Regions from separate parts of the Brevibacillus humidisoli genome, predicted to be linked through region 2. Evidence: riboswitches for the same ligand, from Rfam matches in the RefSeq annotation. Region 2 holds a riboswitch; each other region holds the start of a gene.

The links. A riboswitch is a leader RNA that binds a small molecule or an ion and turns the genes downstream of it on or off. The one in region 2 is predicted to bind S-adenosylmethionine.
Region 1: another riboswitch for S-adenosylmethionine. It lies ahead of metK (methionine adenosyltransferase); the one in region 2 lies ahead of LOK74_RS17695 (PTS sugar transporter subunit IIA).
Region 3: another riboswitch for S-adenosylmethionine. It lies ahead of LOK74_RS14810 (pyridoxal phosphate-dependent aminotransferase); the one in region 2 lies ahead of LOK74_RS17695 (PTS sugar transporter subunit IIA).
Region 4: another riboswitch for S-adenosylmethionine. It lies ahead of LOK74_RS15280 (MetQ/NlpA family ABC transporter substrate-binding protein); the one in region 2 lies ahead of LOK74_RS17695 (PTS sugar transporter subunit IIA).

The regions. Positions count from the first base shown of each region.
Region 1 covers NZ_CP087263.1:3,850,282-3,855,092, forward strand. Annotated here, with positions in the region: gene LOK74_RS18830 (polysaccharide deacetylase family protein) at 1-424, opposite strand, end outside; gene metK (methionine adenosyltransferase) at 627-1,832, opposite strand; SAM riboswitch class I at 1,964-2,063, opposite strand; gene LOK74_RS18840 (hypothetical protein) at 2,114-2,608, opposite strand; gene LOK74_RS18845 (S8 family peptidase) at 2,620-4,811, opposite strand, start outside.
Region 2 covers NZ_CP087263.1:3,619,494-3,624,304, reverse strand. Annotated here, with positions in the region: gene LOK74_RS17705 (SAP domain-containing protein) at 1-276, shown strand, start outside; gene LOK74_RS17700 (SDR family oxidoreductase) at 316-1,206, shown strand; SAM riboswitch class I at 1,536-1,644, shown strand; gene LOK74_RS17695 (PTS sugar transporter subunit IIA) at 1,811-2,284, shown strand; gene LOK74_RS17690 (PTS sugar transporter subunit IIB) at 2,335-2,637, shown strand; gene LOK74_RS17685 (PTS galactitol transporter subunit IIC) at 2,666-4,057, shown strand; gene LOK74_RS17680 (L-fuculose-phosphate aldolase) at 4,337-4,811, shown strand, end outside.
Region 3 covers NZ_CP087263.1:2,995,145-2,999,955, reverse strand. Annotated here, with positions in the region: gene LOK74_RS14820 (efflux RND transporter permease subunit) at 1-379, shown strand, start outside; gene LOK74_RS14815 (efflux RND transporter periplasmic adaptor subunit) at 376-1,611, shown strand; SAM riboswitch class I at 1,702-1,812, shown strand; gene LOK74_RS14810 (pyridoxal phosphate-dependent aminotransferase) at 1,889-3,070, shown strand; gene LOK74_RS14805 (hypothetical protein) at 3,431-3,901, shown strand; gene LOK74_RS14800 (family 1 encapsulin nanocompartment shell protein) at 4,054-4,811, opposite strand, start outside.
Region 4 covers NZ_CP087263.1:3,104,619-3,109,429, forward strand. Annotated here, with positions in the region: gene LOK74_RS15260 (U32 family peptidase) at 1-6, shown strand, start outside; gene LOK74_RS15265 (DUF1128 domain-containing protein) at 23-253, shown strand; gene LOK74_RS15270 (ECF transporter S component) at 684-1,268, opposite strand; gene LOK74_RS15275 (YbjQ family protein) at 1,426-1,743, shown strand; SAM riboswitch class I at 1,881-1,983, shown strand; gene LOK74_RS15280 (MetQ/NlpA family ABC transporter substrate-binding protein) at 2,155-2,979, shown strand; gene LOK74_RS15285 (methionine ABC transporter ATP-binding protein) at 3,016-4,053, shown strand; gene LOK74_RS15290 (methionine ABC transporter permease) at 4,050-4,715, shown strand; gene LOK74_RS15295 (FAD-binding oxidoreductase) at 4,746-4,811, shown strand, end outside.

The sequences.
Region 1 (4,811 bases), 230 kb from region 2:
TAATCAAAACCGCGTTTTTCGTGAGCAAGACTCCGGTGTCGACAAACCGCAGAAACTCTCCCAGCGAGATAGGCCGCAAGTCGTTCTCATGCAAAAAAGCCATATGAGAAGCGAATTGTTCGGGACGAATGACGTACCGGGTCTGCGGGTTGTCAGCAATATGATGGTACATCAGGACGACTACTTGATCGCGGTACCATGTCTGCTCTTGGAGCGGCTTAGGTGTAGGCACATCCGTCGATGGAAGCGGTGCTTCTATCGTTGAATCGTTCTGCCTATGATCTTTAGACGTGGGAGATGGGGGAAAATGTTGCATATTGTCAACATCTTTCGCCATTTTCGTATTTGTTAACAAAAATAACCCTACCATTACCAACGTAATGACCGCAGTCATTACGATCAAGTAAGGGAATCGTCTGAACACGAAGCTTCCTCCTTCTCACTGGCCTGTTCGCATTGAAGATGGAGCCGCCAGAGGAATGCCTGTAGGGTACGATTTGATTCCTCCTAATCATTCGACATAGGTAATAAGAATCCTTTATACACTAAGATCCAACAGAGGAAAGGCGAACCACAAAAAGCGCCCGGCTGATCAGCCAAGCGCTTTTGTGACATGGATTACGCTCTTATTTTGTCAACTGGGCAGCATCCTGTTTGAGCGCTTCCGCCTTGTCTGTTTGTTCCCAAGGAACCTGTAGGTCGTTACGGCCAAAGTGCCCATATGCTGCAGTCTGCTTGTAGATCGGACGGCGCAGGTCCAACTGCTTGATGATCCCGGCAGGACGCAGGTCAAAGTGCTTTCGAACCAGGGCAACCAAGTCCGATTCAGACACCGTTCCTGTGCCAAACGTATCGATCGCAATCGAAACTGGCTGTGCCACCCCGATCGCATAAGCGACCTGTACCTCACATTTTTCAGCAAGGCCGGCAGCAACAATGTTTTTCGCTACATAGCGGGCAGCATACGCACCGGAGCGATCCACCTTGGTCGGATCTTTCCCCGAGAAAGCACCTCCGCCGTGTCGGGCATAGCCACCGTATGTATCGACAATGATCTTGCGGCCGGTCAATCCAGCATCTCCCTGCGGCCCGCCGATGACAAAGCGGCCGGTCGGATTGATAAAGTACTTCGTTTGCTCATCCAGGAATTCGGCTGGCACCACTGGCTTAATCACGTGCTCCATCAGATCAGCCTTGATTTGTTCCAGGGTGGTCTCTGGTGCATGTTGGGTGGAGATGACAATCGTATCGATGCGAACCGGCTTGTCACCATCGTACTCTACGGTTACTTGTGTTTTGCCGTCAGGACGCAGGTAGGCAAGGGTTCCGTTCTTCCGCACTTCAGTGAGTCGACGGGCCAGTTGGTGGGCCATACTGATCGGAAGCGGCATCAATTCAGGTGTCTCATTGCAGGCAAAGCCAAACATCAGACCTTGATCGCCGGCACCAATCGCTTCAATCTCTTCATCTGTCATACTTCCTTCGCGTGCTTCCAATGCCTTGTCCACGCCGAGCGCAATATCTGCCGACTGCTCACCAATCGCTGTAATGACGCCGCACGTATCGGCATCGAAACCAAACTTGGCACGGTCATATCCAATCTCCCGGATCGTGTCACGAACCAACCTTTGGATGTCGACATAGGTATTGGTGGTAATCTCTCCTGCTACCAACACCAGCCCGGTTGTGACCGACGTTTCGCACGCCACCCGTGCATTGGGATCTTTCGACAAAATCTCGTCCAGGACCGCGTCAGAAATCTGGTCGCAGATTTTATCAGGGTGCCCTTCTGTAACAGACTCTGATGTAAAGAGACGACGACCTTTTTGCAGTGCCATAATCCAACCTCCTTTTGAACTTTTATACGAATAGTGTGGCTAGCCGAATCGGGTTTCTCTCACGTCCAAAAAATAAACCTTTTCCATCTTTTTGAGGAAAAGGTACTTTGTATGCGTTCCCTAACCTCTTATCGGCCAGAATGGCAACCATTCTGCTGGTTAGCACCGTACGAGACGGTTGCCGGGCTTCATCGGGCCAGTCCCTCCGCCTGCTCTGGATAAGAGTATCCATTACGGGTAATAGAATAACCGTTTTTTCCAGTTGTGTCAATGGACTACTGGCTGCGCGATTCGTATTTTCCGCGAACAATCACGTAGGCTGTCCCATCGTAATCAGGTGCCAAGCGAAGTCCACGGGAATCGGAACGAGGGATCAACAGCAGATGATTTAACCCGACTGGATCGCCCCCCTGCAGATCGACACCAGCCGTAAGATCGGTCAAACCATCTCCATTCTGACCAGGCACGGCGATTACTTGGCCTGTGCGGACAATAAATTCCGTGCCCTCAAAACCGTACAACGTCTCTCCCGGCGTCAGTTCCTCTACGACCAGACTGCTTCCTTGCGGCTCAGACTGCTGTTGCGAGGGTGCTTGTCCCCCGCCGAGCGCTTGTTGAATCTTCTCATCGACATAACTTTTCGTCACGACCGGATCATCCGCCGAGCCGGGAATACCGGCCGAACCGGCATAATCAGCCCACGCTTGCCCGGCAAAAATCAAGACGCCTACTGCGGCAAGAGCGACAATTCCCTTGATGTTCTTCTTCATCTCTTCTCCTCCTACAGGTTAAAGGCTTTGGTCAACAGGACGACCACCTCGACGCGGCGAGTTTTGGCCTGTGGTTGGAACGTCCGGTAGCTAATCCCTCTCACATATCCCAGGCTGGTGAGCGACTCGATTGCTGGTGACGCCCAGTAATCGACCGAAACATCTCGGTACGAACTTCGGCTGCGCTTGTAGGTGTACAACCCCTTGGCGCGCGCTACCATGACCGCCATCTCTGACCGGGTAACTGGCTGGTTGGGGCGAATCGTACGATCAGGGTATCCTGCCAAAATACCGAGGCTGTACGCTTTGATAATATTTTCGTGAGCCCAGTGTGCCCGGTTAATATCCCGGAAAGGATTTCTCACATTGACATTCCCCGTGTACAGCCCCTTCTCCGACATGGTACGGATCAGCATTGTGGCAAATTCTGCGCGCGTCACCGTCTGATTGGGCCGGAACGTAGAATCCTCAAATCCACGGACGATGCCCCGCTTGGACAGTCGGGCAATCTCAGCGCGAGCCCAGTGGTTGCTGATATCCCGATAACCATCAATCAGCCTCTCGCGAGTAATGGTGAGTCGGTAGGCGTCATACCGGAAGGGTACCATACTGTTCAGTCGAACATAATAGGTCCCGGGAGTTAATTTATATGCATAGATGTAGCTGCCTGCTCTCGATAGTTCTGCCACATTGGTAGCCGAAGCGAGTAGATAGTTGCGTGTCGGTCCTGCCTTGTAAAGCGAGAAATGGACGCCTGAGCGCACCGGGATGTATGGGGCGCGAATGGTCGCATACGTGTCTTCGGAGATGACAAACTGGAACCAGTCATAATCATGCTCTGTAGCCAGCGTTCCGGTCATCAGCATGCTGTTCCCCAGGTTGGTGGCGCGGTTGTAGGTATCGTTTGGCTCATTCTCATCCTGTCGCTCTGGTGTATATATGACCTCCAACTGGTATTCGCCGTTTACTTGATTTCCCCAGTAGTCGGTTAGTCTGACGTAGTATTTTCCTGTGGTGACATCCAGGTTGGCTTGCTCGATATTGGGAACAGAGCTGTTGTTGTCAATCTCAACACCTCTTTCCTTCTCTTTGGCGATGAACAGGACAGGATCAATCCGGTATGTATCCGATGTAACGGTCACACCTAGCTTGCCCGGACCACGCACGTAATACGAAAACCAATCGACATCTCCCGCACGGTGAAAATTGCCCAATATGCTGACGCGATTCCCTGGCGGCAGTGGTCGCGCCGCATCCAGTTGGTCATTGTTCTCATAACGGTCAGCTGCAATCTGAAAGCGGCTGGTCAGCAAGTAGGATAGGGAACCGGCCCCTCCGCCCCGCTCTACTTTTATATACACTCTCCCCTGTTCAACCGGAACATGCAAGGTGTGCCCCGAACTTGGATAGTAGGAGGTAGTCTGATCTCCATTGTAAAAGGTAATGGCAAGCGGCGCGACGGAATAGGATGATACCCAGACGGATGCGGACAGCTTACCGTCATAAGGTATATCGGTGTAGTACCAGTCAACGGTATCGGCGTGATCCAACGAACCGCGGACCTGCGACTCAATGGGAAATGCTGCTGCGGCTGGCCTGCTGTTGTTGGGCTCGTTAATGTCGGCCGGCAGCCCTCTGCGAACTGCGGCATCCACATTCAACAAACCGTAGCCTGTTTGTCTGTCCCATCCCTTGCTCCCCAGATCTGTAGCCGTGTGATAAAGCAGCTGACGCACTTCCAATGGTGTCAGGTGGGGGTGACGGCTCAAGATCATCGCCGCTGCTGCAGCAACCTGAGGAGCAGCTGCAGATGTGCCTTTAAATGACCAGTAGCCACCGCCCCGCTGGGTGGTGTAGATGCTCCAACCAGGAGCAACCAGGTTCAGTTCTGGTCCGGTATTGGACTGATAAATCACTTGGTTTTTTTCATTGACTGCTCCTACGGCTATGACTGTCGGGTAGCCGGCCGGATAGGTGACTCGACTGGATTCGTTTCCCGCGGCAGCAACGAGCACCACCCCACGCTCCTCGGCTCGCTTCACCGCCTGCTCCAACTGTGCAGAATGCTGTATACTGCTGACAGACATCAGAATCACTTTGGCACCTAGGTCCACTGCTGTATTAATTCCATGAGCCAGGTTCTCAACTAGCGCTTCTCCGCGGTGATCCAATACCTTGATCGGAATGATGCGGGCGTCCCACA
Region 2 (4,811 bases):
AGCAGCCGCCAGAAGAATCACACCAAGGCCAATCCGCCTACTGCTGAGGACAAGACCTATCAGTGGAACGGCTTCGTAAAAGAGTTCCACGCCGATCCGCAGTCGAAGCAGTGGAAAAACAAGCTGGAAATCGCCGCCTTCCTCTGGCGGAAGGTACGGGATCGAAAAGGAGAGAAGCGGTACACGCCTGCTTTGCTGGAGGAGTTTAAGGATGAGATTGAGCAGTTTGCCAAGCCTGCCTCGGGAGGTAGCACAGATCAACGGATGCCGGAATAGAGTACAGGGAAAATACCCAAAAGGGAGGCTTAACCGGTTATGTATCCGTATCTAGGCTGGGTCAGGCAATGTGAAAACGTGCCGATCACATTTCCTCCCCAGCATCAGGACCGTCATCCGGGCATCGAAGCCATCATGGTGCCAAGACCCCTCTCGGACAACCCGCGTTATCAGGGAAGCGGGAAGCTGCAGGATAAAGTGGCGATCATTACCGGCGGGGACAGCGGGATTGGGCGGGCGGTGGCGATTGCGTTTGCCAAAGAAGGGGCTGACTCCGTGCTGGTCTACTACGATGAGCATGTGGATGCCACCGAGACCAGGCAGCGGGTGGAGCAGTATGGCCGCCGTTGTTTATTGATCGCCGGCGACATCCGGGATGAGCGGCTCTCCCAGTACACCGCACAGCAGACCCTGGAGACCTTCGGAAAGATCGACACGCTCGTCAACAATGTGGCGGTCCAATACCCTCAGGAGAGCATTCTGGACATCTCCGCCGAGCAGTTGCGAACGACATTTGAAGTGAACATCTTTTCATTCTTTTACATGACCAAGGCGGTGCTTCCTTATCTGCAGCCGAGAAGTACGATCATCAATACTGCTTCCGTCACCGCGTATGAAGGAAATACACAATTGCTCGACTACTCTACTACGCAAGGGGCTGTCGTCACGTTTACCCGTTCCTTGTCCGGCTCTCTCGTATCACAAGGGATTCGCGTGAATGGCGTGGCGCCGGGCCCGATCTGGACGCCCCTGATCCCCTCCAGTTTTTCCGCACAGCAGGTAGCGACCTTTGGCACGGAGACGCCGATGAAGCGTGCTGGACAGCCTTACGAGCTTGCTCCGGCCTATGTCTACCTGGCCTCTGAAGATTCCTCCTACGTGACGGGGCAGATCATCCACGTAAATGGCGGCACGATGACCAGCTCGTAGGGCGGGGCAGCTGAGCAGATTCACCGACTGGCTCAAGGATCGGAACTACCGACTGGTTCACAGATCGGGAACTACCGACTGGTTCACAGACCGAGAACTGGCTCACATACCGGGAACTGGCTCACATACCGGCACTACTGACTGACCCACGTACCGATACTACTGACCAGCTAGGTGCTGATACTGCTGGCAAGCTAGGTGCCGATGCTGCCGACCAGCAGACGTTGCGGCAACTGCTGATGCCGGTCGACAAAAAATCAGTTGACACAATTCGACAAGCAGGCTAGAATGAGTTCAATGTTACAACCGTATAAATAGTTTGCAATCTTTTCTTATCGAGAGAGGTTGAGGGACTGACCCGATGAAACCTCGGCAACCGGGCGCTTCGCCAGCGGTGCCAACTTCAGAGTGAATGTGTAATCATTCCGAAGATGAGAAGAATTGCTATCAATCCTGAACCGGATGACAGCCCTTCTCTCTTTTGTGAGTGAAGGGCTTTTTTGATGCGCGGGGGTGAGGAGGGCAGCGGCTGCGGCATTCGTATACAAACAAAACATAGTTATCCCATCGAGAAAATAGGGGTTGCACAAGGAGTGAAATGGTTGTGAGTACGTTTGATGAAGATTTGATCCTGCTGGGGGCGGAAGCGGAGCAGGCGGAGGATATCCTGAGCCGATTGGCCGCTCTGCTGCACAGCAGGGGGTATGTGAAGGACAGCTTCCGGGACGCAGTCGTGGAGCGGGAGAAGCTGCATCCGACCGGACTTCCCAGCGAAGGCGTCTATGTCGCCATCCCGCACGCTGATCCGGTTCACGTCAACCAGTCGGCGATAGCGGTTGCGACCCTGAAGGAACCAGTCTCTTTTTCCATGATGGGCAGCCCTGACGTTACCGTAGGCGTAAAGATCGTCGTCATGCTGGCGATCCACAAGCCGGAGGAACATCTGCAGCTGTTGCGCAACTTCATGAAGCTGTTTCAGGACAAAGAGCTGCTGCTGGGGATCAGCGAGGCCACGACCAGACAACGCGTGTACGAGCTGTTAGGCGGCGTCGTAAGCGCACAGACGGTGACCAAATAAGGACCATTGCCAAACGCAGGAAGATTACCAATAAGGATGGAGGAACGAAGATGAAAACAACGTTTAACGTATTGACGGTGTGTGGCTCGGGGACAGTCAGCTCCACGATGGTGGCCGAGAAGTTGAAAGAAGCGCTGGCCGAGAAGGGCTACAAGATCACCACGACGGAAGTGAAACCGCAGCAGGTGGAAAGTTACGCCGAGATGGGCAGCTATGACTTCATCGCCTACACCACCCCTGTACCGGAGAATCTAAGCATTCCCGCTATCAACGCCGTGGGATTCCTGACCGGTTTTGACGAGGAAGGGTTTTTGGAAGAAGTACTTAAAGTGATTGAGCAAATCAACGCATAACAGTTGAATACACCAAGGAGGAACCACCATGTTTTTGGAAACACTGAAGCAGATTTTTGACACGTTTGGCGCACAGATCTTCGTGCCGTTTATCATCTTCATCGTCGCCCTCTTTTTGAAGGTGCAGGTGAAAAAAGCGTTTTTCGCCGCGCTCTACGCCGGGATCGGTCTGCAAGGATTCACCCTGCTGTTGAATGCCTTTATCCCTGTTATTATGCCGGTTGTTCAGCAGATGGTAGAGAGCACTGGCGTGAAGCTGCCCGTCTTTGACATCGGCTGGCAGGCTACCGCCGTCGTCGCCTACTCAACCGAAGTGGGAATGATCTTCCTCGGTCTGGGAATCCTGCTGCAAATCGTGCTGTTCCTCGCTCGTTGGACCAACATCTTCCAACCAGGGGACCTGTGGAACAACTATTCGTACATGGTATGGGGTTCGATGATCTACCTGATCACCGACAGCATGGCACTGGCGATTGGCTGCATGATCGTATTGAACTTATACAGTCTTTTGTTCTCTGAAATGATTGCCAGACGCTGGTCTACTTACTTCAATTATCCTAACTGTACGATTGTCCAGCTCCACCACGTGGGGACTGTGCCGTTCGGAATCGGGATGAACTGGATTCTGGACAAGCTGGGTGCAGGCAAGATCAACCTCAGCCCCAGCGATTTGCAGAAAAAGCTCGGCTTCCTCGGGGAACCGATCGCGCTCGGTCTGCTGCTCGGCTTGTTCCTCGGCATCATGGGGAACCTGAAAGAACTGGGCACGCTTGCCTCCTGGGGCGAAATCGCTACTGTCGGTGTGGCTACTGCTGCTGTGATGGCGATTTTCCCGAAAGTATCCGGTATCTTTGCGCAAGCCTTCCTGCCGCTGACAGAGGCAGCCAAGAAAAAAGGAAAGCAGGGCAGCAAGTCCCGCGAGTGGTACCTCGGGGTTAACGACGCGGCCGGCTATGGTGAGGCTGCTACGCTGATCTCCGGTATCACGCTAATCCCGATCATGGTGCTGATGGCCCTGATCCTGCCTGGCAACGAAGTACTGCCTGTCGTTGACCTGATCGCGCTGCCATTCATGGTACAGGGATTGGTTGCGATCATGAACGGAAACATCTTTAAGGTGCTGGTCTCCGGGACGATCTGGTTCAGCCTGGGACTCTATCTGGCTACTTATACCGCACCGATCTTTACCCAGGTCGCGACAGAGGTAGGGGTAAGCATCCCTACCGGCGTGCTGCTGATCACCAGCTTTGGTATCCTGACCAAACCGATCGCTGGCCTGATCTTCCTCGCCTTCCTCTCCCAGTCGTGGCTGCTGATCGGCTTGGTGATTGCGATTTACGCGGTCTCGTACTTCTTGTTCAAGAAGAAGAAAGAAGCGTTCTACAGCTATATGGAGAATATGAACTCTCGCGCGGCGTAAAGCGTGTCGCGAGTGGAGAAACGTGCGATGGTTGTAAAGCGTGTTAAGATGTAAAGGCATGTTAAGATGCAAAGCGTGTGTAGGATGGAAAGCGTGTTATAATGAATAGGAAAGAATTGGGTAAAGAGACGGGGCTTGGGTCCCCGTCTTTGCCGTTTGTGGTGAAGTCTGTTTCGCGGGGCATCTCGGGGCATGGCAACGCGGGTGGCCAAACAAGGATCGCCAGAGGCATTGTGGGATATTTTTATCTGAAACATTTTTTATATAGGAGGGAAAGACATGCTATTGCAACACGAACGGGAACAGATCGTCGAGTACGGGAAAAAACTGGTCACCCATGGATTGACCAAAGGAAGAGGCGGCAATCTCAGTATCTACAACCCCGAACAGCAGTTGATGGCAATCAGTCCGAGCGGAGTGGACTATTTTGAGACCAAACCGGAAGACGTCGTCGTGCTCGATCTGCAGGGTAATGTGGTCGACGGTGAGCGGGAACCCTCCAGCGAGTATCCGATGCACAGCATCTTTTATCGGCACCGCTCTGATATCAAGGCGGTTGTGCATACGCACTCCGTCTATGCTACGACTATCGCCTGTCTCAACTGGACGCTGCCTGCTGTGCATTACTTGGTTGCCTTTGCCGGGCCAGATGTGAGATGTGCACCGTATGCTACTTACGGGACGGAAGAGTTGGCTGAACACGTGCTGGAAGGGATGCGGGATCGGAAAGCGGTGCTGTTGGCCAACCATGGGC
Region 3 (4,811 bases), 620 kb from region 2:
TGTCGTGAACAACGCGATCGTGTTGATTGACTACGTGAACACGCTTCGAAAACGGGGAGAAGAGAGAAACGAGGCCATTCTCCAAGCAGGGCCGCTGCGTCTGCGTCCAATCTTGATGACAACATTGACGACAGTACTTGCCATCATGCCGCTCGCGTTTGGCGGCGGTTCGGGGAATGAGTCGATGGCTCCTATGGCGATCGTCGTCATTTTCGGTCTCAGCTTTTCCACATTGATCACACTGTTCTTGATCCCGGTCGTCTACACCTTGTTTGACGATTGGGGACGCAAGATTCGTGGGTTCCGCTTTCGCAAGCGCCGGGGCCTGAAAACAGCCGCCGAAGAAGCCGGACCGAGTCTGGAAGGAGGAAACATATGAGACGTGTAAAACAATACCTGACGAGTTTTGTGATGCTGACATTGGTGTTAGCCGGCTGTAGTGCCCAACCGACTGCGGTGGAGGAACAGAAGGAAGAAGCGCCTATCCCGGTACAGGTGGAGAGTTTGACCGAAGGATCGGTTGGCGTAGCAGCAGGTTTGACAGGCACGCTTGCCCCAGGCAAGACGGTACAGGTCGCTCCTAAGGTAAGCGGCAAGATTCAAACACTCAATGTTGAACTGGGACAAAAAGTGAGCCAGGGAGATGTGCTGTTCAAGCTGGATCAACAGGACCTGATGAACAGCGTGCAGCAGGCAGAAGCGGCTTACAAGCTGGCATTGGCCAACTTCAAGCAGAGCGATACAAGTTCCGCTCAAGGGGTGGAGCAGGCTAAAAACAGCCTGACCCAGGCAGAGCAGGCGCTGAAAGACGCGAAGCTGAATGAACAACGGATGAATCAGTTATTCAGCCAGGGTGCCATCTCTCAGCAGCAATATGAGCAGGCGAAATCGGCTGTAACCAATGCGCAAACGGCCTATGACAATGCAAAAGCTACCTACGACGCAGCGCAGAAGCAAGTGGGAATCGGTGTATCCCAAGCCTCGGTTGACCAGGCTCGAGTCTCTCTGGAGAACGCTAGGGAACAACTGGCCAACTCAACGGTTACGGCTCCTATCTCTGGCGTAGTCTCATCTGTTTCAGGGTCGGTAGGAGAGATGGCCTCGCCACAGATGCCGGTAGTCGTGCTAGTTACCACTGATCCGCTGCTGGTCAAGGTGAACGTTTCCGAACAGGAGATTACAACGCTTCAGGTTGGCTCCAAGGTGACGGTTCACCTGCCGGCTTTGGATAAAGAACTGGAAGCTAGTGTAACGGCGATCAGCCCGGTGATGGATCAACAGGTCAAGGGATACCCGGTAGAAATCTCGATCCCCAATCCAACAGGTGAATTAAAGTCTGACATGGTCGCAAATGTGCAGCTGAGCGATGGCACCGAGAATGCCAAGACACTGGTTGTATCGAGAACGGCTGTGTTCGATCAGGATGGCAAGCGTTATGCGTACATTGTAGAAGGTGATCAGGCCAAGCAGGTGGAAGTAACCACTGGGGCCGAGTCAAGCGACAAGATCGAGATCCTGAGCGGCTTGAATAAAGGTGATCAAGTAGTCGTAAAAGGTCAGACGATGCTGAAGGATGGCGCCAAGGTCAAGATCCAGCAGACCGACAAGTAAGCAAACAGCTGTAAACGGGGGGATTGACATTGCTGCAACCCCCCGCTAGTATAGAAAAAGATCGAAAACAGAACGATCTGACAAGTCGATCACTTATCGAGAGAGGCGGAGGGACTGGCCCTATGAAGCCCGGCAGCGGGTCTCGCCCACAAGCGAGATGCTGTGCCAAATCCAGCAGGAGTACTTCCTGACAGATAAGGCTGTGCTGGCAGATGCATACCCCTTCTTCTGTATGGAAGAAGGGGTTTATTCTTTGGCTTGAAAGGAAGGACAGACGATGCGCATCAGACCCGCTTCCATCATGAATCAACTACCCACGCAATTCTTTTCTACTCTTGTGGCCAAAGTAAACAAGGTAATAGCGGAAGGGCATGACATTATCAACCTCGGGCAGGGGAATCCTGACTTGCCGACTCCCCCGCATATTGTGGAAGAATTGCAGAGACAGGCTGCCGATCCCATGCATCACAAGTATCCGCCGTTCCAGGGCAGACGGGAACTGAAAGAAGCAGTTGCCCACTGGTACAAGCAGGAATTCGATGTGGATCTCGATCCGGAAGAAGAGGTCGCCATCTTGTTTGGGAGCAAAACCGGGCTTGTCGAGATTTGTCAGGTGTTGCTTGACCCCGGTGATGTGGCATTGGTGCCCGATCCGGGATATCCAGACTACTGGTCGGGCGTGGCAATATCCGGCGGGCGCATGGTGATGATGCCGCTGCGGGAAGAGAACCAGTTTCTCCCCGGCTACGGTGAGCTGACGCCGGCAGATCTGGAGAGGGCAAGATTGATGTTCCTCAACTACCCGAACAATCCAACTGCGGTTACTGCCCCTATCCAGTTTTTCGAGGAAACAGTCCGCTTTGCACGGCGCCATGAGATCGTCGTATGTCACGATTTCGCCTATGGTGCGATCAGTTACGACGGCAAGAAGCCGGTTAGCTTTCTGCAGACCCCTGGCGCCAAAGAGGTAGGGGTGGAGTTCTACACACTGTCCAAAACTTACAACATGGCAGGATGGCGTGTCGGTGCAATGGTTGGCAACCGGGAGTTGGTTCGCATGATGAACCTGCTCCAGGATCACTATTTTGTCAGTTTGTTTGGTGCTGTACAGATGGCGGCAGTACGGGCGATGACCGATACACAGGAGTGCGTACGCCAACTGGTCGAAACCTATGAAAGTCGTCGCAATGCGTTGTTTGACAGCTTGCGACAGATCGGCTGGCAGGCGTCGCCTTCGCAAGGTTCTTTCTTTGCCTGGCTGCCGGTGCCGGACAAGATGGGGTCAGCCGCGTTTGCTGATCTGCTGCTGGAAAAGGCACACGTTGTGGTAGCACCGGGCATTGGATTCGGTGAGCATGGTGAAAACTACGTTCGGGTAGCATTGTTGACATCGGAGCAGCGATTGGTCGAGGCTGTCCAGCGAATCGCCAGATTGGAACTGTTTTCAGCAGGACGATAGGAGGGTGTCCAGCAGCGCTTGTGGCTTGCTGGGCATTTTCATATGATCAGGTCAATCAGGTACTTGGTTGACTTTTTGTTTCACGTGAAAACAGTAAATTCGGAAAATTGGGTCGAGTCTTGACGATTTTTCACCTTTTGCTGGGCAACTGCATAGGGTAAACGAGAGCCAAAAGAGGTTTGTTAGAAAAGAGTATGTCTGGATAAACTAACGATAAACTCATGCAGAAACAACACTCCTTGCTGTGAGCTTGATATTGACAGATAATGATTTTCATTATACGATGGTTGCAGATAATGATAATGAGTATCATTTCGCTTGATCATGTGAACTGATCTTCGCTGTACACAGGAGGGCGTTATGCGGTACCAGATCGACGGTTACACAGATATGTATACGGTGATTGCCAATGAGCGAAAAGTGGGCGGTGCGGTAGAGGCTGGCATGCTTCGCCTTCGTTCCGGAGAGGAGTACCGGAATGCGGTGATTACGCGTTTGGAAATGGCAGCTTCCCAGTTTTGTTCGATCGGCTTTGTCACCGAAGAGGGGCAGCGCTTGATCGTACACGTCAACGAGATTGGCATGATCGCCGATGCCAGGCACGTGAATGTATGCGAGCTGCAAAACGAGTGGATGCGGGAACAAAAGCTGGCAGAGCGCCTGCGTCATCTTAAGCGTCTGTGTGAGTTGAACGAGGGTAGTTGTACGCCTCCGTTTCAGGAAGAGGTGCAGATACTGGTTCAGGATGTGGGACTGGAGCAGGCAAGAGAGCACGTTGATCTGCCATTCCTCCCATCCGGGGAGCAAACAAAGGTCGTACGGATCGCTTAGCGCTTCTTTTCATAAAAAGTGGTACATAAACAAGCGGCAAGCCGTGAAAGGCGTGCCGCTTGTTTTCATTCCATAACCGGTTAGGATATTCCCACTGAGCTAAGTTCAAAACTAACTGCCGTGATTAACACGACGTCATTAGCCTGCCGTGATTAGCCCTCTGCTTCCTCCAACGTACAAATCGCACTGGGGCGCTTAATTCGCAGAACCACGCACTCGTATACACGGAACAGGTGGTTCATCTGCTCGTCGCCGAGGAAGGCCGTGTCAAAATCTTCAGCGATGGCCAGATCGAGATTGTGACGGCCGGTGGCAACCAGTACGCCTGCCTTACCCTTAATGACGGGTGATTGGTATACCCCGTCTGTGACCAGGCTGCGCACGTGCTCGATCTCCAGTACATTGGTCCCTTTGTGGACTCTGTGCAGCAGCGAGTACAGCTCTGGCGATACGACCAAGGCATAGGGGCCGCTGTGGCCCATCTTCAACAATTTGTTGCGGGCTTCCACGATATCGGCAAAGGCGTTGCCCGATTCCATCCAATCGCTTTTGATGTGCGTCAGCCGTCCTTTGACGTTCATGAGACCCGGCAGCTCAAACGGATCAGAACCGTTGAGGATCAAATCATCCTCCATCAAGGCGGAGCCGGCTGCAGCGTTGACCGCTGCACTGAGATCAAGCGGCATCCCCAAGGTACGAGCTTGTGAGACGTCACGCCAGTAGAGCATAAAATCCTTGTAGAGAATCGGAATCGTCAGACTGACTCTGCGGCTCGGCTGGGTCAGTTCCAGCGATTCCCCGCGCAGACTCAGGTTGCCGAAGCGGGACTCTTCGTAGATATCGTTTGTTACCGTTTGAACTCCCTCGCCTAGTGGTCCGTAAATATCGATAAAACGACGACCGACCAATT
Region 4 (4,811 bases), 510 kb from region 2:
AAGTAAAGGGGGAATCTGTGCAATGGCTGATCTGAAAGAAGCCACCCAGGAAAACCTGCGTTTTGTACTGGAAGGGATCAAAGGAAAACTAAACATGGTCAATGCATCTGTGATGCGGCCGGAAGACTTTGACCTCTCCAGCTATGAAGATCTATTGTACCTGTACAATATGGTGCAGAAAAAACAATCGTTCAGCATTAATGAAATGACAGCGATCGTCGAAGAGCTGGGCAGCATGAGAAAGCAATCGTAAAAGGATTGTAAGCGCCGGACCGCTATGGTTCGGCGCTTTTCTCTCTTTCTTCATCCAAACATTTTGTCTTCTATAGAGAAAAAAATAAAAATCGTCCTGGCCGCGTAAGGAATCGCTCGTTTTTTTTCGTCTATCTCCCAGTAACGTCAAGGAGGGGCACATGGATAAATCAGGAAAAAGATCTGTTTGAATATCCTTGGTGAGATCAAAGTTGAACAAAAGAGATTCTATCGGCTAGAAGAAGGACAGGACACGCACCGTATCAAAAATTTGTGGCCAAAGGTGCAGCTATTTGGATCGGACTGTAGATAGAGAGATTTCCGTGCGGTACATGGAAGGAGTTTGTGATAAGAGATCCAGATGGATATGTGATCGGATTCGGGCCAGCTCAAAAGCGGAGATGCCTATATCTCCATCTCCTCCCCCCATCTCAATCACAATCCCCATCTTCACACGGTACGACGGAAGAGATTTGAATGCGTTTCCACACCACATATCCATACAGGAGCGGGATGCCCAATACGCTGCTGAGCAGTACATTGGATGTGGCTGGCGTAACCGCCCACCCGAAAATCGCCTCCTGAAACGGAGTCTCAGACACCATCACATCAAGCAGCGCCGCAAGCGTAAGTCCTGTATAGTTGCCGGCTGCTGCCAGCACAACAAACATCACCAGGTGCATGCCCAGCATCTGGCCCTGTCTAGGCTGATATCCGGGAACGACATACAGCAGCCCGGTAATAAAACCGATGATGCCGTTGGCGACACTCCAGTGCCACCAGATATCCTGAAGAAGCAGATCCACTCCCATATTCCCCAGAAAGCCGACGAAAAAACCGGTTACCGGCCCAAATATTGCAGCAGTAACGGCCAATATCGCGATAGCAGGTCGAAAGTGGGCAGTATCTCCTACTTCGATGCCTGCTGTTGCATAAGACAGAAAGGCATACAAGACGGATGCGGCTGTAATGACCAACCACCTGTATCGCCAATCGACACGTCGCTCGTTGAACACAAGATTCCCTCCTGTTCGGACTAGCTACCAGTATATTCCCAAAACCAGTACAGATCAAACTACTGCAAACCATTTTACCATTCTGAAACTTTTCCCTGTGGTTGTTCGTAGTCTCTATAGTAAACAATAAACCGAGTACGGATAAGGAGGAACACGAATGATCATAACGACTACCAGCACACTGCAAGGAAAAGAGATCGTGGAGTACTACGGCGTGGTTAGCGGAGAGGTAATCATGGGGGCCAATGTGGTACGTGATTTTCTCGCCGGTATCACAGATATTATCGGAGGACGCAGCGGAGCATACGAAAGCAAGCTGAATGAAGGGCGGGAACTGGCCCTTCAGGAGATGTCCGAGAAAGCCAGACGACTCGGGGCCAATGCCGTCATCGGAGTCGATCTCGATTTCGAAACACTGCGCGAAGGCATGATGATTGTCGTCGCTACGGGAACGGCGGTTCGAGTCAAGGAGTAATCGTCAACGAGCAGGCTCCCTCTTTTCCTAGAGGGAGTTCGTTCGTTGTAAATACCGGTAATGTTTGACAAGCTTTTTTTGTTACAGTATAATCCAACTAATCAGATAGGAATTCTGACCAACCATATAACGAAAATCTCTTATGAAGAGAGGTGGAGGGACTTGGCCCAATGAAACCTCGGCAACCTAATTGTTTAATTGTGGTGCCAAATCCAGCGGAACTGCTCCGGGAGATAAGAGAGGAATGGTAGACCTGAATTGAATCTGGCTTCCACCTCTTCCTTCGGAAGAGGTTTTTTCATGGAAAGGAGCGGATGACCCCCATCGATGTAATACTGTGGCACAAGAAAACGGAGTCCAGACTGATGCGCACATGTTCTGCACCATAGAAAAAAGGAGAGAAATCAAAATATGAAAAAGAGTTTATTAGCAGCTATCCTGCTCATAATGGCTACATTGGTTTCAGCATGCGGCGGCAAAGAAGAAGCGGCCCAAACAGGCGGACAATCCGCCGAGCAGCAAGTGATCAAAGTAGGTGTGACCGGGGGACCGCATGAAGAGATTCTGAACAAGGTGAAAGAGGTAGCGAAAGCGGAAGGTTTGGAAGTAGAGGTCGTCGTATTCAACGACTACGTCCTGCCGAACCAGGCTCTTGACAAAGGAAACATTGACCTCAACAGTTTTCAGACGATTCCGTTTCTCGAAAAATTTAACCAAGACCATAAAACCAACATCGTGGTAATCGGCAAAACTGTCACCTTCCCGATGGGGCTATACTCCACCAAGTATAAAAGCGTAGAGGAGATCCCTGAAGGGGGAATCGTCGGGATTCAAAATGATCCGACCAACCGTGCGCGAGCACTGCTGCTCTATCAGTCAGCCGGTCTGATCACATTAAAAGAGGGTGTCGGCGATCAGGCCACACCGCAAGATATCACCGATAATCCGAAAAACCTGGAGTTCAAGGAGCTGGAAGCACCGTTTCTCGCTCGCTCACTCAACAATCTTGATGCAGCCAGCATCAATACCAACTTCGCCATGGAAGCCGGGTACAATCCAACGAAAGATTCGATCTTTGCAGAAGGCGGAGACTCCCCCTATGTAAATGTTCTGGCTGTGAACGAATCAGAGAAGGAGAACCCTACCTACAAAAAACTGGTGGAAATCTACCGTTCCGAAGAAGTGAAGAAGTTTATCGAAGAACACTTTGCAGGAGCAGTGCTCCCCTCCTGGTAGGGAAACACATCTTTGAACAGCGAGGAGCCCCGATCCATGATACAGCTTACCGATATACACAAGACGTACAGAGTTGGAAACAAGCAGATAGATGCGTTGAAAGGCGTCAGCGTACAAATCAAAAAAGGAGAAATTTTCGGCGTAATCGGCTTTAGCGGAGCAGGCAAGAGCACCCTGCTCCGTACGATCAACTTGCTCGAAAAGCCTACCAGTGGAACAGTCGCCGTCAACGGCCGGGACATGCTGGCGCTAAAAGAGAAAGAGCTGCGCAATGCCCGCAAAAAAATAGGCATCATCTTTCAACATTTCAACTTGCTCTCTTCCTACAACGTGTTTGACAACGTCGCCGAGATTTTGCGGATGAACCGCGTGCGCAAAGACGTGATCGATAAAAAGGTGGCCGATCTGCTGCGTCTCGTAGGGCTGGAGGACAAAGCCAACGCATATCCGGCACAGCTTTCTGGCGGGCAGAAACAACGCGTCGGCATCGCCCGAGCTCTCGCTATGGACCCCGAGATCCTGTTGTGCGATGAGGCAACCTCTGCTCTCGACCCACAGACGACCGATTCGATTCTGGAGCTTCTGCTCGATATCAATCGAAGATTTAACTTGACGATTGTGCTGATCACCCATGAGATGCAGGTGATCAAAAAAATCTGCGATCGCGTAGCGATCATGGAAAACGGTGTGATCATCGAGCAAGGCAGTGTGATCGATGTTTTTAGCAGTCCGAAGCAACAGACCACACGCAACTTCATCCGGACGATCTTTGACGACGAAGTCCCGGCCGACATGATGGCCAAGATCAAGCATACCGGTCCCGCTGCCAAAGTGCTGCGAGTCGCCTTCCGCGGCGATGCGGCCTTGGACCCGGTGTTGGGAACGTTGACGGCTCGCTACCCGGTCACCACGAACCTGTTGTACGGCTCCATTACCTCCATCAAAGGTACAGCGCTGGGCATCCTGCTGCTGCATATATCCGGAGAGGAGAACGATGTGGAGGAAGCAATCGCTTACCTTCGCAAGTCCGTCTACAGTGTCGATCTAGTCCCGCAAGAGGAGGTGGCAGGATGATCGAACGTCTGCAGGAAATGCTGCCCTTGTTCGGGCAATCGCTACAGGAAACAGTGATCATGGTGGGGATTTCGCTGTTTATCGCTACCTTGATCGGCATCCCGCTGGGAGTGCTGCTGGTGATCACCCGGCCCGGCCATCTTGCGCCAAGCGCATTGATTTTCCATACCCTGAATACAATCATTAACGTGATTCGTTCGCTCCCGTTTATTATTTTAATGGTGGCGATCATTCCGTTTACAGAGTTGATCGTCGGCACGTCAATCGGTATCGAAGGGGCGATTGTCCCACTCATCGTCTATACCGCCCCATATATCTCCCGCTTGATGGAAACGGCACTGCTGGAGGTGGACCGCGGGGTGGTTGAGGCCTATCAGGCCATGGGTGCATCTCGCTCGCAGATCATCTTCCGCATCATGATTCGTGAAGCGAGACCTGGTATCGTCTTGTGTCTGACCATTGCCACCATCGGTTTGATCGGTGCAACCGCCATGGCGGGTGCGGTGGGTGCCGGCGGCTTGGGCGACCTTGCTTTGCGCTACGGGTATCAGCAGTGGGATATTGAGGTGATGATCGCCACGGTGATCATCCTGATCTGTCTCGTACAATTGATCCAATCATTGGGAAACTGGGCTGCCCGCAAGTTAAAAAAGAGCGCGTAATCCTGTTATCGCGCACGGGAGGCATACAACATGAGGCTAAATCAAGCCAGTCTGCTTCGCGACATCAGACGCTTGACCGCAGACGAACGGGCGACA